Regions from separate parts of the Isoptericola jiangsuensis genome, predicted to be linked through region 3. Evidence: riboswitches for the same ligand, from Rfam matches in the RefSeq annotation. Region 3 holds a riboswitch; each other region holds the start of a gene.

Region 1 (4,675 bases), 3.3 Mb from region 3:
GTCGCGAGGGCGAGGGAGCGGGTGTACCCGTGCAGCCACACGCCGTCGAGGTCGAGGTCGTCCAGGGCCTCGTCGAGGCGACGGTCGGCCTCCGCGAGCGCCTCCCGGGGGCGTCCGGCGAGGACCTTGGCGAGGCCGAGCGCGGCGTGACGGGGCCGGTCCCACGCCCCGGTGGCGGGGGTGGCGGCCAGGACGGCGAGGGCGTCGGCGGCGTGCCCCTGGGCCACGAGCCGTTCGGCGTGGACCACGCCCTCGACCTCGTCGCGGAGCGCGGTGACGCTGCTGGGTTCGGCGTCGGCGGGCCGGGGGGCGTCCGGGTGGGCGCGGGCGGGACGCTCGCCGGCACCTTCGACGACGAGGGTGAGGCGGTCGTCGAGCGCCGCGAGGAGGCCGGCGAGGCCGGGTTCCTGGGCGAGGGTGGTCGGCAGGGGTGCGGTGAGGGCGTGGTGGGCGGCGGCGCCGTCGTCGTCCTCGACGACGCACCGCACGGCCTCCATGGCGCGCAGCACGGCGACGGTGACGGGGTCGCCGGACTCCTCGGTGGCGGCGACGACCTCGGCGGCGCCCTTGGCGCCCTGGACGAGCAGGGTCTCGAGGTAGGGCACGGCGGTGTCGGCGGTGGGGCGGTGCTCCCACTCGGCCCGGCGGACGGTGCGCTGCCGCAGGACGTGCTCGGCGATGAGGCGGGCGCGGACGCCTGCGGCCTCGCGGCCGCCGTCGCTGGTGGACACCTCGAGGGCGGCTCGGACCTGCCGCGGCTCGACGACGGGGCCGCTGAGGCCCTCGGGTTCCTCGCCGGAGAGCGCGAGGCTGATCTCCTGGGTGACGCGCAGCCGGAGCGTGCTGCGGCCGGCGTTCTGGAACTGCTCGGCGACGAGCGGCGGGTAGAGGGTCACGTAGTCGTGCTCGGCCTGGCGCAGCGTCCGGAGCAGGCCGTGGCCGTCGAGGGCTTCCAGGACCGGCCACGGGACGAGGCGGCGGGCGACGGTGGTGGTGACGGGACCGGCGAGGGCGAGCACCTGGACGGCGTGGAGCGCGTCGGCGTCGAGGCTGACGGTGAGGCGTTCCACGGTCGCCGACAGCGCGGGCGCCCAGAGCTCGCCGCGGGCCCGCCAGACGCCGTCGACGCGGACGAGGTGCCCGGCGCGGCGGGCGGTCCGGACGACGGCGTCGACGAACCCGGGCAGTCCCCCGGACTTGGCGTGGATGCGGCCGGCGGTCTCCGCGGCGAGCGGTCCGCCGAGGACGCTCTCGGCGAGGCGGGCGGAGTCCTCGTACGACAGGGGCGGCAGCTCGACGCGGTCGACGGGGGTGACGGACGCGACGAGGCCGCGCCCGTCGGCGGCCAGCAGGGTGGGGCGGGACGTGGCGACGAGGGGGAACGGGACCCGGCCCCAGGCGGCGACGAGCGCGCCGACGGACTCCTCGTCGAGGTCGTCGACGTCGTCGACGAGCAGGACGAGGCGTCCGCCCTGGGCCAGCCGTTCGACGGCGGTGACGTAGGTCGCCAGGAGGGAGGCGCCGCGGGTGGGTCGGTCGGCGCCGAGGTCGCTGACGGCGAGGGCCTCCAGCGAGTGGTCGCGCAGCGCGCGGGCGCCGCGGACGGCGAGGACGCGGTGGCCGTCGTCGCCGAGGAGCTCGCCGAGGCGTTGCAGGACGGCGGTGCGGCCGGCGCCGGGCAGGCCGGTGACGACGGCGCTCGTGCCGGAGCGCACGCCGTCGAGGAGGTCGGCGGTCACGCGCTCGTGCAGCCGGGGCAGCGCCATGGGGTCATGCTAGGAAGGACGGACGCGACGTGCCTGGTGAGCGGTCGTCGTGGTGGGGCGACGAGAACAGACGGAGATGTCTCACGATGTGGCCGGTGTTGTCCGAGGGTCGAACGGGCTCTAGAGTCGTCGGCAAGCCATCCAGAGCGGCCGAGAGTCCTGGCTCGACGACGCCGCAGCAACCCGTTCTCCGACGGAAGCCTCCCGAGGACGAAGGTGCTCAACACCAGGCCCGATGGAGTGACGCATGGTCGCAGAGGCACAACCGCACCCGCACCGCCCGACGGTGAGCTTCGAGCTCATGCCGCCGCGGCGGCCCGACGCCGCGCCCCGGTTCTGGGAGACGGCGCGCCGCCTCGTCGACGCCCGTCCCGACTTCGTGTCGGTCACGTACGGCGCCGGCGGCGGTGACCGCGACACCGCGCGCGAGGTCGTCTCCACCCTGCTCGCCGGCACCTCCGTGCTGCCGGTGGCGCACCTGACCTGCGTCGGCGCGTCCCGCGAGGACGTGTCCGACGTCATCGACTCGTTCCTCGAGGCCGGCGTGCGCACCGTCCTCGCGCTGCGCGGCGATCCCCCGAAGGACCAGCCGGACTGGCGCCCGCCCGCGGACGGCGTGCACTCGTCCGTCGAGCTCATCGCCCTGCTCCGCGAGGTCGAGGCGCGCCGCTGCGCGTCCGACCCGTCCACCGCGCTGCGCGGCGCCGCCCGCCCGCTGACGATCGCCGTCGCGACGTTCGTCGACGGGAACGTCCAGGCCGGCACGACCCGCGCCCAGGAGGTGCAGCGCCTCCTGGAGAAGCAGCAGGCCGGGGCGTCGTTCGCCATCACCCAGCTGTTCTACGAGGCCGCCTCGTACACCGACTTCGTCACGGAGGCCCGCGCGGCCGGCGTGACGATCCCGATCCTCGCCGGGCTGCTGCCCACGACGGACCCACGCCGGCTCCGTCGCGTCGAGGAGCTCACCGGCGTCCGCGCGCCCCAGCACCTGCTGGACGCGCTCGACGCCCTGCCGGACCCGGAGGCGCAGCACGCCTACGGCACGGCGTACGGCAGCGAGCTCGCCCAGCGCGTGCTCGACGCCGGCGCCCCCGGCCTGCACGTGTACACGTTCAACCAGTACCGTCCCGCTCTGGACCTGCTCGAGGGTGTTCACCTCGGCGGTACGCCGTCCGACGGCGTCGACCTGGCCAGAAGGCCGTGGGTACCGAGCATCCCCGCAGTCTGACCCGCTGACCGCCCGCGGCTCCCCCGTCGTCCTCCACGACGACGGGTGCCGCGGCGTACCTCGGCGACGTCACCCATCACTGAGGAGAGCTCATGTCCAGCACCGACCACCCGACCACCCCCGTCACCCCGACCACGGGCCCGGCCTTCCCCGGCGGCACCGTCCTCGGCTACCCCCGCATCGGGCGCCGCCGCGAGCTCAAGCGCGCCGTGGAGGCGTTCTGGGCCGGCCGCACCACCGCCGCCGAGCTGGAGTCCGCCGCCGCCGACCTGCGTCTCGCCACGGTCCGCCGTCTCGTCGAGCTCGGCCTCGACGCGACCGACGGCTCCGTGCCCGGGTCGTTCTCGTTCTACGACCAGGTCCTCGACGTCGTCGCGACGCTCGGCGCCGTCCCCGCCCGTTTCACCGGCCTCCTCGACGAGTCCGGCCGGCTCGACGTCGCGGGGTACTCCACCGTGGCGCGCGGCGCCGGTGACCGAGGCGTGTCGGGCGCCGCGCTCGAGATGACCAAGTGGTTCGACACGAACTACCACTACCTCGTGCCGGAGATCGGCCCGGACACCCCGATCTCGTTCGTCGACGACCGGTTCGTCGCGGCGTTCGTCGAGGCGAAGGAGGCGGGCGTCGTGACCCGCCCGGTCGTCGTCGGGCCGGTGACGTTCCTCGCGCTGTCGAAGGCCGCCGACGACGCACCCGAGGGCTTCCGGCCCCTCGACCGCCTCGACGACGTCGTCGCCGCGTACGCCGACCTGCTGCGCGCGCTCGCCGCCGCCGGTGCGCCGTGGGTCCAGCTCGACGAGCCGGCGCTGGTCACCGACTCCGTCGACGCGACCTTCGCCGAGCTGTCGGCGGCCGTGACCACCGCGTACGGCGCCCTCGCGACCGACCTCGCGGTCGGCACCGACCGCCCGGCGGTCCTCGTCGCGGCGCCGTTCGGCGGCCTGCGCTCGGACGCCGGCGACGGGCTCGCGCTGCTGGCCGGCACGGACGTCGACGCGATCGCCGTGGACCTCGTCAAGGGTGCCGTGCCCACCGGCGCCGTCCCCGGTCTGGCCGGCAAGACGCTCGTCGCGGGCGTCGTCGACGGCCACAACGTGTGGCGGGCGGACCTCGCCGCCAAGCTTGACGTCGTGGACGCCCTCGCGGGCCTCGGCGCGGGCGGCCTCGCCGTCGGCACGTCGACGTCGCTGCTGCACGTGCCCCACGACGTGGAGGACGAGGTGTTCGGCGGCCCCGGGACGCCCGGCACGGTGCTCGACCCGCGCCTGCGCGACTGGCTCGCCTTCGCCGACCAGAAGGTCGTCGAGGTCGCGACGCTCGCCCGCGGCCTCGCCGAGGGGCGGGACGCCGTCGCCGCCGAGCTCGCCGCCTCCGCCGCCGCCGTGGCGTCGCGGACCGCCGCGGCGGGCGTCGTCGTGCCGGCCGTGCGCGAGCGTGCCGCCGCGCTCACCGACGCGGACTTCGCGCGCGGGTCGTACGCCGACCGCGCCGCCGCGCAGGCCGAGCGCCTGGACCTCCCGCCGCTGCCCACGACCACCATCGGGTCGTTCCCGCAGACCCCGGAGATCCGCCGCGCCCGCGCCCTGTGGACGAAGGGCGAGCTGTCCGACGCCGACTACACGACGGCGATGCGCGCGGAGGTCGCCCGGGTCGTGCGGCTCCAGGAGGACCTCGGCCTCGA
Region 2 (4,675 bases), 2.8 Mb from region 3:
GACGGCAGGTCCACGGCCGCCGGGTCCCGCTCCAGCACGGCCACGGCGTCGGCCAGCACCTCCGCCGGGCTCGGCGCGGCCAGCAGGTCCCGGACCCGCCGCCACAGCTCCGGCTGCCACGCCAGGTCCGACGGCACCGGGGCGCCCGCGCCGTCGGAGTCCTCGCCGTCGTGCCACGCCACCGGCAGCGCCGGGCGCTGCCGCGCGTACGCCGAGAACAGGTCCGCGACCCGCTGGGCGAGGGCCACCCGGCGCGACCGCCGCACCGCGTCGTCCGGCCCACCGACGTAGCGGGCGAGCGGGGCCGCCCACGGCTCCTCCAGGGCGGCGTCCACCACCTGGAGCACCGGCCAGACGAGGCGCTCGCGGCGCCACGGGTCGTCGTCGGGCTCGACGCCCGTCACCGCCGCCACGGCAGAGGCGACCAGGCGCGACGGCGAGCCGAAGTCGACGTTCGCGCACACCCCCGCGCCGGTGCCGCCGTCGCCCAGGTGGTGCGACAGCCGCTGCGCCAGCCACCGCTCCACGCCGCGCGTCGGTACCGCCACGACGTCGGGCGTGAACGGGTCGTCCGGCGGCGCGGCCAGGACCTCCGCGAGGGGCGCGACCAGCGCGTCGGCGCGCTCGGAGCGGTGGATGTGCAGCACGGGGACAGGCTAGGGGCAGTCCCCGACAGCCCGCCCGACGGTGCACTCCCGCGGCGCACCGCTGTGGACGGCGGCCCGCTGTGGACGGCCCCCGACCGGCCGGTCATCGCGTCGACCATGCCCCCGCGTCGACGGAGGCGTCAGGCGTGCAGGGCCTGCGTGACGTCCTCGATGAGGTCCAGCGGGTCCTCCAGGCCGATCGACAGCCGCACCGTGGTCTCGGTGATGCCGACGGCGGCGCGGCCCTCGGCGCCCAGCTTGCGGTGCGTGGTCGTCGCCGGGTGCGTGACGAGGGACTTCGCGTCACCGAGGTTGTTGGAGATGTCGACGACGCGCAGCGCGTCGAGGAACGCGAAGGTGTGCTTCTTCGCGGCCTCGGGGGAGGTGCCCTCGGGGACGTCGAGGTCGAACGTCACGACGGTGCCGCCGCCGGACTGCTGCGCCAGGGCGAGCTCGTGCTGGGGGTGCGAGGGCAGGAACGGGTAGCGCACCCCGGTCACGCCGTCGAGCCCGTCGAGGGCCTGGGCGACCTGGAGCGCGGAGGCGTTCTGGGCGCGCACCCGGACGTCGAGGGTCTCGAGGCCCTTGAGCAGCACCCACGCGTTGAACGGGGACAGCGACGGCCCGGTGTGCCGCAGGAACGTCTCGACGGGACCGCCGACGAACTCGGCCGAGCCGAGGATCGCGCCGCCGAGCACGCGGCCCTGGCCGTCGATGTGCTTGGTCGCGGAGTACACGACGACGTCCGCGCCGAACTCGAGGGGGCGCTGGAGGATCGGGGTGGCGAACACGTTGTCCACCACGACGACGGCGCCCGCCGCGTGCGCGAGGTCGCACACGAGCCGCATGTCGACGAGGTCCTGCATGGGGTTGGACGGCGTCTCGAAGAACACGACGTCCGCGGGGGTGGACAGCGCCTCCTCCCACTGGGAGGCGACGTGCCCGTCGACGAGGTCGACCTGCACGCCCCACTTGGCGAGGATCTCGGAGTAGATGACGTTCGTGGAGCCGAACAGCGCGCGGGCGGACACGATGCGGGAGCCCTGCGAGACGAGGGCCGCGAGCGTGGTGAACACCGCGGACATGCCGGACGCGGTGGCGTAGCAGGCCTCGGCGCCCTCGACGAGGCGCAGCCGCTCCTCGAACGTGCGCACCGTGGGGTTGCCGTACCGCGAGTAGACGAACCGCGAGTGGTCGCCGGAGAACGCGGCCTCGGCGTCGGCGGCCGAGTCGTACACGTAGCCCTGCGTGAGGAACAGGCCCTCGGAGGTCTCGTTGAAGTCGGAGCGGCGGTGCCCGCCGCGGACGGCGAGCGTCGCGGGTCGCGCGCTCCCGGGCAGGGGGCCGCGGCCGGACCCGCCCAGCAGCTCGGGGTTCGCGCCCGGCCCGGTGGGGATCTCGACGCGGCTCATCGGGCGTACTCCGCACACGGCAGGCCGGCGACCTTCCAGCCCTCGCGGTCACGGATGCCGTTCAGGCCCGGCGCGCCCTCGAAGCCCTCCAGGACGTTGTACGACGGTGCGATCCCGGCGGACGTCGCGAGGCGGGCGGCGCCGATGGAGCGCTGCCCGGAGCGGCACAGGAACACCACGGGGCCGTCGCCGGTGACGCCGGCGGCCTGGAGCTCGGTGAGGAACCCGGGGTTGGGGCGGCCGTCGGAGGTCACCCACTGGGTGAAGACGACCTGCTTGTCGAGCCCGGCGACGTCCGGCACGCCGACGAGGCGCCACTCGCCCTCGGTGCGGACGTCGACGAGCACGGCGTCGGGGGTGGTGGCGAGCAGGTCCCACGCCTGCTGCGGGGTGATGTCTCCGGCGTAGCCCTCGGCGGGGCGTGCCTGCACGGTCGCGGTCATCGCGCACTCCTCCATCGGTCGTGGCGGTAGCACCCAGCTCGTCCCGGACGCCGACGACGGCGCTGCCCGGTCCCGCGGGGTTGCTGCGGCGTCGTCGTGCCACGTCACTCGGCCGCTCGGGATGGTCAGGGCGATCGTACGACAGGAGGTCCGCTCTGCGGGACGGGCATCTCGCAGAGTGGTCGTTCGGGCGTTCATCGCCCGCATCGTGAGATGCCCGTCCCGACACTTGACGACGTCCGGACGGCACCCCAGCATGGATGCCAGGTCATGAGCGCCAGCGCGAAGCCCCGGCTCGCTGGCCGGCAACCCTCCCCTCGCGGCGGGGTGCCCCGGGTGACGACCAGGCACGACGCCGACCGGCGTCGGGCAAGCGCGGGGAGGCCCCCTCCCCGGACCAGGAGGGACAGTCATGACCACGCTCACCGAGGCCCCCACGTGTCCGCAGGTCGACACCGTCGCCGACCTCGCCCCCGTCCTGCCCGTCGCCGGGCAGGACACCCTCGCCCCCCTCGTCGACGGCCGCCGCGTCCCGTACGCGAACCTCGACGTCGCCGCCTCCGCCCCGGCCCTGCAGTCCGTCGCCGACCGCGTCGCCGCGACGCTCCCGCTGTACGCCTCCGTGCACCGCGGCGCCGGGTACCTCTCGCAGGTCTCCACCGCCCTGTACGAGCAGGCCCGCCGCACCATCGGCGAGTTCGTCGGCGCACGCGAGGACGACGTCACCGTCGTCGTGCGCAACACCACCGACGCCCTCAACCTGCTGGCCGGCTGCGTCCCCGCGACCGCCGACGGCGCGCCCGGCCGCGTGCTCGTCCTCGACGTCGAGCACCACGCGAACTTCCTGCCCTGGCAGCGGGAGGCCGACACGACCGTCGTCACCGGCAAGGACACCGCCGCCGCGACGGTCCAGGCGCTGCGCGACGAGCTCGCCGACGGTGCTGCCGCGGGTCGCGGCTACGCCCTGCTCGCCGTCACCGGCGCGTCGAACGTGACCGGGGAGGCCCCCGACGTCGCCGCGCTGGTGGCCGCCGCCCACGACCACGGCGCCCGGCTCCTGCTCGACGGCGCCCAGCTCGTGCCGCACCGCCGCTTCTCCCTGGCGGACACCGGCGTCGACTACGTCGCGTTCTCCGGCCACAAGACCTACGCCCCGTTCGGCGGCGGCGCCCTCGTCGGCCGCCGCGACTGGCTCGACACCGGCACCCCGTACCTCGCCGGCGGCGGCGCCGTCCGGCGGGTCCGCACCGACTCCACCGAGTGGCACGACGCCCCGGCCCGGCACGAGGCCGGGTCGCCCAACGTCCTCGGCGCCGTGTCGCTGGCCGCCGCCTGCCAGGCGCTCGCCGAGGTCGACCCCGCCGAGCTGCGCGAGCACGAGGACACCCTGCGCCGCCGCCTCGTCGCCGGCCTGTCCGCGATCGACGGCGTGGACGTCGTCCACCTGTGGCCCGACGCCGCCGACACCGTGGGCGTCGTGACGTTCACCGTGGCGGGCTGCGACGCGGGCCTCGTCGCCGCCTACCTGTCCGCCGAGCACGGCATCGGCGTGCGCGACGGCCGGTTCTGCGCCCACCCGCTGCTCGCCCGCCTCGGCCTCGACGGCGGCGCCGTGCGTGCGTCCGTCGGCGTCGGCACCGCCGGCGAGGAGGTCGAGCGGCTGGTCGCGGCCGTCGCCGCCCTCGTCGCGGACGGGCCGCGCGCGCGGTACGACGTCGTCGACGGGCTGTGGGTCGTGGTCGACGACCCGCGCCCCGTCCCCGAGGGCTCCGGGCTGGAGGGCCTGCTCGCCACCGCCGCCCTGGGCGCGGAGGACGCCGTCGGCTGCCTGCCCGACTGACCCGCCGGCCCGTCGTGGCGTGCGCTCAGGCCGTGTCGCGCAACGCGGCGAGCGCGCCGCGGACCTCGGCGGCGTCGAAGCTCGCGGGCGGGAGCGCGGCCGTGCGGGCCGCGAGCACCGTCCCGGCGCCGTCGAGCACGAACGTGCCGCTGTGCTGGAGCAGGGCGACCTTGTCGAGCCCGGCCGCGCCGTGACCGTCGCCCGTGGCCCAGACCTCGGCGACGGGGGAGCGGCGTGCGGCCCGCTGGGCGGCGGTGGCCGCCTCGGCGGCGTCGCCCGGCGCGAGCAGGAGGAACGCGGCGCCGCCCAGCTCCCCGGCGTCGTGCATCCGCT
Region 3 (4,675 bases):
GCTGGGAGGCGACCTCGCCCGGCGAGACCCCGGAGTCCGCGACGTTCGGCGAGTACGTCCGCCTGCTGTCCGCGCAGGCCCGTGCAGGGGCGGCGCTGCCGTTCGTCGTGGAGCTCGACGGCGAGCTCGTCGGCCAGCTCACCGTGGCGAACGTCCAGCTCGGCTCCCTGCGGTCCGGCAGCATCGGCTACTGGGTGGGGCGGCAGTTCGCGGGACGCGGCATCACGCCCACCGCCGTCGCGATGGCCACCGACTACTGCTTCGCCATCGTCGGCCTGCACCGCGTCGAGATCAACATCCGGCCCGAGAACGCCGCCAGCCTGCGCGTCGTCGAGAAGCTCGGCTTCCGCGACGAGGGCGTGCGCGAGCGCTACCTCCACATCCAGGGCGACTGGCGCGACCACCGCACGTTCGCGCTGACCGCCGAGGAGGTCCCCGGCGGGCTCCTCGCCCGCTGGCAGCAGGCCCGCGACGAGCTCTGAGCGGTTCCGCACGGCCCAGGTCGCGGACACGCCGCCGTGCGGTACCTCCGTGACGGGCGACGCTCGCCTACCTTCGTCGTGTGGAGACGTCGCCGGCAGGACTCGCAGCCCTCGCGCTGGTCGTGCTGTGGCTCGGCTTCTGGGTGCCGCAGCAGCTGCGCCGCCGGCAGGTCCTCGCCGACGCCGGCCTGGACGACCGGTTCTCCGGCGGGCTGCGGGTGCTCGCGATGGCGGACGGGACGAACGGGAGGCGCGGCATGACGGCGAGACGCACGTCGGGCACGCCCCCCACCGGCGCGACACCGCGGGTGACCGCCGGCTCCGGGGGGCCGCACCCCCGGTCCGGTGACCGCACGGCCCGCCTCCAGGTGCTGGAGCGTCGTGCCGCCCGGGCCCGCCGCCGCCTCACCCTGACCGTGCTCCTCGCGCTGCTCACCGCCGCGGCGTGGACCGTCGTCGGCCTCGGGTACGTGCCCTGGCCCGTCGCGACCGTGCCGTCGGTGCTGCTCGCCGTCGTCCTCGTGCTCGGCCGGGTCGCCGTCGTCGCCGCCCGGCGGTCCGACGCCCGGTGGCGCGCCGACCGACGGGCCCAGCGGCAGCGCGCCACGCAGGAGCGGACCCTCGCCCACGGCGGGCCGTACGCGCCCCGCAACCGGGCGCGCATCACCGGGCTGGCCGTGCACCCCTCGGACACCAGCACACAGATGATCCCGCGCGTGCAGCCCGCGGCCACGGTGCCCACCGGCGCGCCCCGCGCGCGGACCACGCCGGCCGTCGCCACCGACGAGCCGGTGGCCCCCGAGTCGGAGCCCGAGCCGGCCCCGATCCCGCTCGGCACCGTCGGCGTCACCCGGCCCGTCGGCGGCGAGCCCTGGGACCCCGTGCCCGTGCCGCTGCCCACCTACGTGACCAAGCCGCTCGCGCCGCGACCCACCGTCCCGCTCCCGCCGGAGCTCGCGACGTCGTCGGCGCCCGCACCCCGGCCTGCCGCCGGGGAGCAGCGTGCGTCCGTGGCGCCCGAGACCCCGGCCGAGCCCCTGGCCGGGGACGAGCCGCGGCCGCGCACCGAGACGCTCGGGCTTCCGCTCGAGCAGATCCTCGCCCGCCGCCGCGCCGCGGGCTGACCTCGCCGGTCGTCGCGCCGGCCCCTCGGGGCCGGTGCGACGCACGTCACGCCCGGCGCCCCGGAGCCGATTTGGTCCCAGGCCCGGCGAGGGTGCTAATCTTGCAACCGCTCCACGGGGCTATGGCGCAGTTGGTAGCGCGTCTCGTTCGCAATGAGAAGGTCGGGGGTTCGAATCCCCCTAGCTCCACCCCGGAAAGGGCCGCTGACTCAGGTCGGCGGCCCTTTCGCTGTGGTCGGACGGGTGGCGGGCGCCGTGCGCCCGGAGTGCCGGATCCTGACGACCGAAGCGTTTCGACGTGCCAGGAACGGATGCCCCTGGCATCATCTTCCACGATGTTCAGGTTCACTGAAGCTCTCCGCCGACTGCGCGGGACCGTCATCGGCAAGATCGTCGGGACGGACCCCGACCCGCACTACTCGCGCCTCGACGAGGCCGACGGGCTCGCGCACCGGGACCCGACCGCACAGGCCCCCGCCGTGGGACGTCCGGCCCGGGAGCGCGAGGACGACGCCGACGCCGCCTGAGCCCGGGCGCCTGCCCGCACGAGCCGCTGTCGGCCCCGTGCGCTAGATTTCTCCCCAGGTCACGAGCGACCAGCGACACGCCCTCCGCGTGCTGGTCCGGCAACCGCGCCCCCCGCGCACGGTGCCCCAGGAGGAAGACCGGCCCGTCACGACCGTGACGGGAAGCGCGAAGGGAGAGTTCGATGAACCATCACACCCTCGACCTCGGCGGTCTCGTCGAGGCCACCCGCCCGGGCCCGCGCACCGCGGAGCTGCGTCGACGCGGGATCGACACCACCACCGGTGCGGTCCTGTGCACCGCGTGCCTGGTGGGGACCTGGCCGCTCGGCATCTACCGGCAGTCCCAGACCCTGTGCGACGCGTGCCGCGCCGTCGACGTGGCGGTGGCGGAGCGTGCCGGGCTGCCCGACGGCACCGCCGCCGGCCGGTTCCCCGACGGCAAGGGCCGGTTCGGCGGCCTGCACGACCTCGCCGACCCCGACTGGGAGCCGATCCGGCGTGCGCACGCGTACCGGCGCTCGCTGCTGGAGCGCGTGTTCGTGCAGGCCCGTGCGCTCGACCTGACCCGGCTCGTCGAGCGCCGGCCCGGCCTGCCACCCCGCGAGCTCGTCCGCGTCGACGACCTGCGCCGTCACGACCTGCTCGTTGCGGAGCCCGAGGCGCGCGTCACCCGGTTCGCCCGCTGGACCGCCGCCCTCGACCCGGCCGGGTACGCCGCACGGGCCGACGTCCTCGCCGACGTCGTGCCGCTGGCCCGCACTCTGCGTCTCGCCGAGCGGGACGCCCGGCGCCGCCGCGCCCGTCGCGACCTGGAGCGGGTCGCGCGCGAGGCCGTCGCCGCGCCCCGGGCCGTCCTGGACGCGGTGCGGCAGGTCGTCGCGGCCGAGCGGCCCGTCCGCTGACCGTCCGCCCGGGCGGGTAGCACGTGGCCCAGGTCCCGGGCGGGCCCCCGCGCCCGGCGCGATGACGGGTCGACGACCGGGTGTCGATCGCGGCGGGGCCCGGTGGGTGACTCGGCGTCAGCCGTGCACCCCGCCACGGTCCCGGACGGCACGGGCAGGTGAGGGGCACCTCGGCGCTCCGACCAGCGGTGACGCCCCTCGATTGAATACCCCCGGGGGTATACCCCATACTGGTGGGGGAACGGACACCCCGATCAAGGAGGACGCATGCTGCTCGAACGCATCTACGACGAGGACCTCGCACAGGCGAGCTACTTCATCGGCTGCCAGGCGAAGGGCGAGGCGGTGGTCGTCGACGCCCGTCGCGACGTCGCCGAGTACCTCGACCTCGCCCGGCGCCACGGGATGCGGATCGTGGCCGTCACCGAGACCCACATCCACGCCGACTACCTCTCCGGCACGCGCGAGCTCGCCGCCGTCACCGGCGCCGAGACCTACGTCTCCGGCGAGGGCGGCGTCGACTGGCAGTACGGCTTCGAGGCCGAGCGGCTGCACCACGGCGACGCGATCCGCATCGGCAACATCACCGTCGAGGCGCGGCACACCCCGGGCCACACGCCCGAGCACCTGTCGTTCCGCGTGACCGACGGTGCCTTCTCCGACGCGCCCGGCTACCTGCTCTCGGGCGACTTCGTCTTCGCGGGCGACCTCGGCCGGCCCGACCTCCTCGACGAGGCCGCCGGCGGCGTCGACACCCGCTTCGAGGGTGCCCGCCAGCTCTTCGCCTCGCTGCGCGACGAGTTCCTCGCGCTCGGCGACCACGTGCAGGTCTACCCGGCCCACGGTGCCGGCAGCGCCTGCGGCAAGGCCCTCGGCGCCCTGCCCGCCACGACGGTGGGCTACGAGCGGCTCAACGCCTGGTGGGCCCCCTACCTGCGCGAGGACGACGAGCAGGGCTTCATCGACGAGCTCCTCGACGGCCAGCCCGACGCCCACGCCTACTTCGCCCGCATGAAGAAGGAGAACAAGGACGGCCCGCGCCTGCTCGGCCCGCTCGAGCCGCTCGGCGCCCTCGACAACGCCGAGGTCGCGCGGCGCCTCGCCGCCGACGAGGTGATCTTCGTCGACACCCGCGACCAGCACGCCGTGCACGCCGGGACCGTCGAGCGCAGCCTCAACGTGCCCGGCCCGGCCAAGGCGGCGAGCTTCGGCGCGTGGGCCTACGACCCGGAGACCGAGGACCGCCCGCTGGTGCTGCTCGCCCCCGACGCGGACGTCGCCGAGGAGTTCCGCGCCCACCTCGTGCGCGTCGGCATCGACCACGTCGCCGGCTTCACCCCGGACCTCGAGGGGCTGCCGACCACGACGCCGGCCACGGTCGCGCCGGCGGAGCTCGACGGGCTCGACGCGGCGCTCCTGCTGGACGTCCGCAACAAGACCGAGCACGCCGTCGGGCACCTCCCCGGCTCGGAGCAGCTCAGCGCGGGCCGCGTCCTGTGGCACACGGACCGTCTGCCCGACGACGGCACGATCGTCACCTACTGCCAGTCCGGCGTGCGCAACTCCGTGGCCGCCAGCGCCCTGCGGCGGGCCGGGTACGACGTCGTCGAGCTCGACGGCAGCTACGCCGGCTGGTCCGC
Region 4 (4,675 bases), 650 kb from region 3:
AGCCTCGGCGCCTTGCCCAGCAGGTCGAGGACGCGGGACTGGTCGCGGGTCATCTGCTCGAGCCGGGTCTCGTGCTCGAACGCGCGGGCCAGGTGCTCGGACTGGCCGGGGAGACCACCGACCAGCGACCCGGCGAGCTCGTCCGCCCCGGCGTCGTCGAGGCAGTGATGACCCTGCCCGTGCCGCTCGATCGCACGCTTGACCCGGGCGGCCACCTCACCGGGCGTCTCCAGGTCGCCGCGGTCGACGAGCATGTCGCGCGGCAGGTCGAGGGTCGACCACGTGGACGGCACGTACCGGTGCGGGAACGCGACCAGGTGCGCGGTGCGGGCCGTCGCCGCCAGGTCCCCGCGCTCGCGCAGGAGCGCCTGGAGGGCGTGGCGCGCGCCCTGCACCTGCACGACCGGGTCGATGCGGTGCCGCGCGTCCCCGCTGCCCTGGCACCAGGCGCCGTCGACGCGGTCGACGTACCCGCCCTTGACCTCGATCGCCGCGACCCCGACACCGGGCCACGCCACCAGCACGTCGATCTCGTACTCCTGGCAGCCCTCCTGCAGGTGGACACCGTGGAACACGGCCGCCCCGTCGGGCAGCGCGGCCACCAGGGCCTCCCACACCGCCCGCTCGGCCCCGCCGTCGTCGGGGAAGCGGGGGTCGGGAGGAAAGGTGCGCACCATGCCCATGTCGTACCGGATCCGCGTGCCCGCGTCACGCGTCCGCCGGGGAACGGCCGCCGCCGTCACCGGATTTCACCCGGGTCGCGGGCGAGGTCGCTCGACGGGTGCACGGCCCGCACCCACGCCAGGTGCCGACGCCGGTGCTCGGCCGCGTCCCACGGACGACGCCGCCAGTCGTCGAACCAGGCGAAGCGGACCGTCCGCTCGCGCACCACGGTGACGAACCCGTCCCGCGTGGGCACCGCGCCCCAGTAGGGCGCGTGGTCGTCGAGGACGAACACCGGCAGACCGGCCGCCACCGCGGCCGTCCACAGGTCCCCGAGGGCGAGCGTCGCGTGGGCGGTCGTGCGACGCGTCAGCCCCTCCCCCTGGACGGTCGTGACCAGCGGGTCGAGGCCGCGGGCGACGGCCACCTCCCGGTCGAGGCGCAGGCAGTCCTCGCAGACGTGCCGCTGCGCGTCCTTGAAACTGCGCAGGGGCACGGTGGTGCGCAGGCACACCTGGCACAGCCGCACGGACCGCACCTCCGCCCGGCAGACACGTCGGGACCGTGGCCGCTGCACCCCCGTGTGGACCGGACAGACGAGCTCGCCCAGCGAGCTGAGGGCGGTGCGGCACGGGTCGTCGGCGTCGACCTCGTGGACGGTGCCGTGCGGGGTGCGGAACGTGAAGGACATGCCGGGCTCCCGGTCCAGGGCCGTCCCGCACGACGCACCGCGGCGCACCGGGCGAGGTCGACCTCGCTCTTCCCTGCGCCGGGCGGCGCGGGGCCGGTCTTCCTCCTGGGGCACCGTGCGCGAGGGGCGCGGTTGCCGGACCGGCACGCGGAGGGCGTGTTGCCGGTCGCTCGTGACCTGGGCAGATGTCTACCCGACGGATGCCGGGCAGGGCAACTCGGCCACGTGGGCGCGCACCTGCGGTGTCCGTCACCGCCGCCGGGTCACCGCTGCGCGCCTGAGGTTCAGCCGATCGCCTCGCGCAGCAGGCGCACGGCCCGCGGTCCGACGCCGTGCAGCGCCAGCAGGTCGCCGTCGGATCGTGCCGCGACCGCCGCGAGCGTCGTGATCCCGGCGCCCACGAGCGCCCGGGTCGCCGGCCGCCCGATGTCAGCCGGCAGGTCGCCGACCGACCCCGGTGCGGCCGAGTCCGCCGCGACCACCGTCTCGACGAGCTCGGGCGGTGCGCACGCCAGCCAGGCGCGCCGCACCCAGTGGTCGAGCTGCTGCCCGTCGAGGTCGTCGAGGTCCACGGCCACGCCGCCGGGCGACTCCTCGGCGCCGTCGATCTCCCGGAGCAGCGTCTCGGCGTCCGCGGCGTCGAGCGCGAGCTGGACCCCGAGGCCCGGCACGTCCGAGACGAACACGACGTCGTGCACCCGGAAGGCGCCCTCGGACTCGACGACGTCGGGCAGCGCGAGGGCGGCCTGGCGGAGCTGCTTCTCGGCGGTCATGCGTCCACGCTCGCACGGACGCGGCCGGCGCGCCGGTCAGTCGAAGTAGGAGGGCACGTCGATCGCTCCGCCGGCGGCGGCGAACTCGTCGTGGACGGCGGCGCGGAGCCCGTCGTCGCACAGGTAGTCGAGCGCGGTGAGCGCGAGCCCGGCGGCGCCGTCGACGGCGGCGGCGACCGCGCGGGCGGACCCGGCGGCGGCGGCGAAGCCGGTGGTGTGCAGTGCGACGGCCGGGTCGGCGACCTGGATGAGCGGGTGGATGCCCGGCACACGGAAGCTGATGTTGCCGAAGTCGGTGGAGGCCGCCAGGGTCTCGGACACCACGCCGGCAGGCAGCACGTCGCGGCCGCGCCGCTGCTGCGCGGCCACCCAGCGGGCGGTGAGCGCGGCGTTGGTGCGCACCGGGAGCGACGGGTGAGCGCCGTCGTCCCAGCCGATCTGCACGTCGGTGCCGGTCATGAGCGCGGCCCCGCGGGCGACGTCGTCGAGGCGTCGCGACAGGTCCCGCAGCGTGTCCGGGTACTTCGAGCGGGCGTACAGCCGCACGCCGGCCCGCTCGGTGATGACGCTGGGGCGGGTGCCGCCGTCGGTGATGATGGCGTGCACCCGGTCGGACGGCGGCAGCTGCTGGCGCAGCAGCCCGACGCCGGTGTACGCGAGGTTCGCCGCGTCGAGCGCGTTGCGGCCCATGAAGGGCTGCGCGGAGGCGTGCGCGCTGCGACCGGTGAACGTCCACGTGAGCAGCCGGCGGCCGAGCCACACCTGGTCGGCGACGTCCGCGCCGTACGGGTGCACCATGATCGCGGCGTCGACGTCGTCGAACGCCCCGGCGCGGGCGAGGACCTCCTTGCCGGTGTGACCCTCCTCGGCGGGGGTGCCGAGCAGCACGACCCGGCCGGCGGGGGCGTCCGTGGCCTGCAGGACGTCCTGGAGCGCGAGGAACGCGCCGACGCCCGCCGCCGCGATGACGTTGTGGCCGCACGCGTGGCCGATCTCCGGCAGGGCGTCGTACTCGGCGCAGATCGCGATCGTCGGGCCGCCGCCCGGCCCGAGCGTCGCGCGGAACGCCGTCGCGACCCCACCGGTCCCCGTCTCGGCCGCGATGCCGTGCCGGGCGAGCAGGGCGACCAGCGTGCGCGCGCTGTCGTGCTCCTCGAACGCCGTCTCCGGGTGGGCGTGCAGCGTGCGGACGACGGCGGCGAGCTCCGGTTCCAGCGCGGACGCTGCGGCGTCGACCACCCCGGCGAGCACGGCGGGAGCCCCGCCGGGCGTCGCGTCGTCGGGCGACCGGGGGCCGGGCTCGACGACGGCGGCCCGGCGGCGCAGCTCGGCCTCGGCGGCGAGGTGGTCGAGATAGGCGGTGCTGGGCGGGCGGGCTCCATCCACAGGCATCACGCCATCGTAAGGAAGCTCACGGGGCGCGACCGATGCACCGGGGTGCAGCAGTGGACCCGTCCAGATCGTGCTCGACCGTCGTTCGGACGATCTCGGCATCGACGGTGACGTGGCCGTGGACGATCCGGGGGGGCCGGCGGCGGCCGAGCGCCCGGCGCTCGCGCGCTGCGGCGACCGGAGACCCGGCGACCGGAGGGCCGATCGGTGGAGGCGCGCACGTTTGCCGGTCCGGCAAGCCCGTTGTCACGATGGCGGACGGTGCGGGCACCATGGGAGGACTTCGTCCCTGTGGAGGCTGCTCGTGCCCGTGACCCTGCTCGACGACGTCCGCCCGGACGAGTCGGACCACACGTTCCTGCCGGGCATGTCCCGGGGGTGGCTGATGCCCTGGTACGACGTCGTGGCTCGCTTCCGGGGGCTCGGTCGCTTGTACCGCCGCACGGCAGAGGTGGCCGGGGTCAGGCCCGGTGAGCACGTGCTCGACGTGGGCTGCGGCACCGGGAACCTCACGCGTGAGATCGTGCGCACGGCCCCCGACGCGGTCGTGACGGGCCTGGACCCGGACGCCGACTCGCTGCGCCGCGCCGCGCGCAAGCTCCGGCGCCGCCCGGCGGAGGTGACGCTGGTGCGCGGGTTCGCCCACCGGCTGCCCGTGCCGGACGGGAGCCAGGACCACGTCGTGTCGTCCTTGGCGCTGCACCACGTGCCGCTGCCGGAGAAGGTGCTGCTCGCGGCGGAGATCGCCCGCGTGCTGCGGCCGGGAGGCACGGTGACGATCGCCGACTTCGCGGGCGACCACGGGTCGGTTCATCGCCACGGGCACGACGACGCCCCGCACGACGGGCCGCGCGACCACCCCTCGCACGACGAGGGCGCGCACCGGCACCGCCCGGGCCGACGCCAGCCGGGCCACGGCCCGGGCAGCCGCACCCACGACGCCGACAACGCCGACGGCGGGATCGAGCGGCTGCTGACCGGTGCGGGCCTGACGGGCTCCCGCGCCGTCGGGCGGATGCCGCTGCTCGGCGACGAGGTGGTGTTCGTGCAGGCGCGGCGCGCCTGACGCCACGCGAGCAGCCCGGACGTCGGGCCCCTGCCTCGCGGCGGCGGTCAGCCCAGCGCTGCCGCCTCCGCGGCGAGGTACTCCTCGGGC

The links. Region 3 has a riboswitch for S-adenosylmethionine ahead of ATJ88_RS14840 (hypothetical protein). Riboswitches for the same ligand answer to the same signal wherever they lie in the genome.
Region 1: linked by a shared signal. The riboswitch ahead of ATJ88_RS00090 (methylenetetrahydrofolate reductase) and the one ahead of ATJ88_RS14840 (hypothetical protein) in region 3 are both predicted to bind S-adenosylmethionine.
Region 2: linked by a shared signal. The riboswitch ahead of ATJ88_RS02255 (aminotransferase class V-fold PLP-dependent enzyme) and the one ahead of ATJ88_RS14840 (hypothetical protein) in region 3 are both predicted to bind S-adenosylmethionine.
Region 4: linked by a shared signal. The riboswitch ahead of ATJ88_RS17595 (hypothetical protein) and the one ahead of ATJ88_RS14840 (hypothetical protein) in region 3 are both predicted to bind S-adenosylmethionine.

Annotation. Positions count from the first base shown of each region.
Region 1 is NZ_PDJJ01000001.1:19,820-24,494, forward strand. It holds gene ATJ88_RS00085 (helix-turn-helix transcriptional regulator) at 1-1,766, opposite strand, end outside; SAM riboswitch class I at 1,901-2,008, shown strand; gene ATJ88_RS00090 (methylenetetrahydrofolate reductase) at 2,014-2,994, shown strand; gene metE (5-methyltetrahydropteroyltriglutamate--homocysteine S-methyltransferase) at 3,087-4,675, shown strand, end outside.
Region 2 is NZ_PDJJ01000001.1:482,727-487,401, forward strand. It holds gene recC (exodeoxyribonuclease V subunit gamma) at 1-647, opposite strand, end outside; gene ATJ88_RS02245 (O-succinylhomoserine sulfhydrylase) at 788-2,059, opposite strand; gene ATJ88_RS02250 (rhodanese-like domain-containing protein) at 2,056-2,502, opposite strand; SAM riboswitch class IV at 2,769-2,884, shown strand; gene ATJ88_RS02255 (aminotransferase class V-fold PLP-dependent enzyme) at 2,915-4,342, shown strand; gene ATJ88_RS18260 (redoxin family protein) at 4,368-4,675, opposite strand, start outside.
Region 3 is NZ_PDJJ01000001.1:3,299,501-3,304,175, reverse strand. It holds gene ATJ88_RS14860 (GNAT family N-acetyltransferase) at 1-482, shown strand, start outside; gene ATJ88_RS14855 (hypothetical protein) at 563-1,606, shown strand; tRNA gene ATJ88_RS14850 (tRNA-Ala) at 1,723-1,795, shown strand; gene ATJ88_RS14845 (hypothetical protein) at 1,942-2,133, shown strand; SAM riboswitch class IV at 2,191-2,306, shown strand; gene ATJ88_RS14840 (hypothetical protein) at 2,316-3,035, shown strand; gene ATJ88_RS14835 (MBL fold metallo-hydrolase) at 3,303-4,675, shown strand, end outside.
Region 4 is NZ_PDJJ01000001.1:3,952,265-3,956,939, forward strand. It holds gene ATJ88_RS17590 (nuclease-related domain-containing DEAD/DEAH box helicase) at 1-677, opposite strand, end outside; gene ATJ88_RS17595 (hypothetical protein) at 740-1,354, opposite strand; SAM riboswitch class IV at 1,415-1,532, opposite strand; gene ATJ88_RS17600 (helix-hairpin-helix domain-containing protein) at 1,639-2,127, opposite strand; gene ATJ88_RS17605 (M20 family metallopeptidase) at 2,164-3,519, opposite strand; gene ATJ88_RS17610 (class I SAM-dependent methyltransferase) at 3,824-4,585, shown strand; gene ATJ88_RS17615 (VOC family protein) at 4,633-4,675, opposite strand, start outside.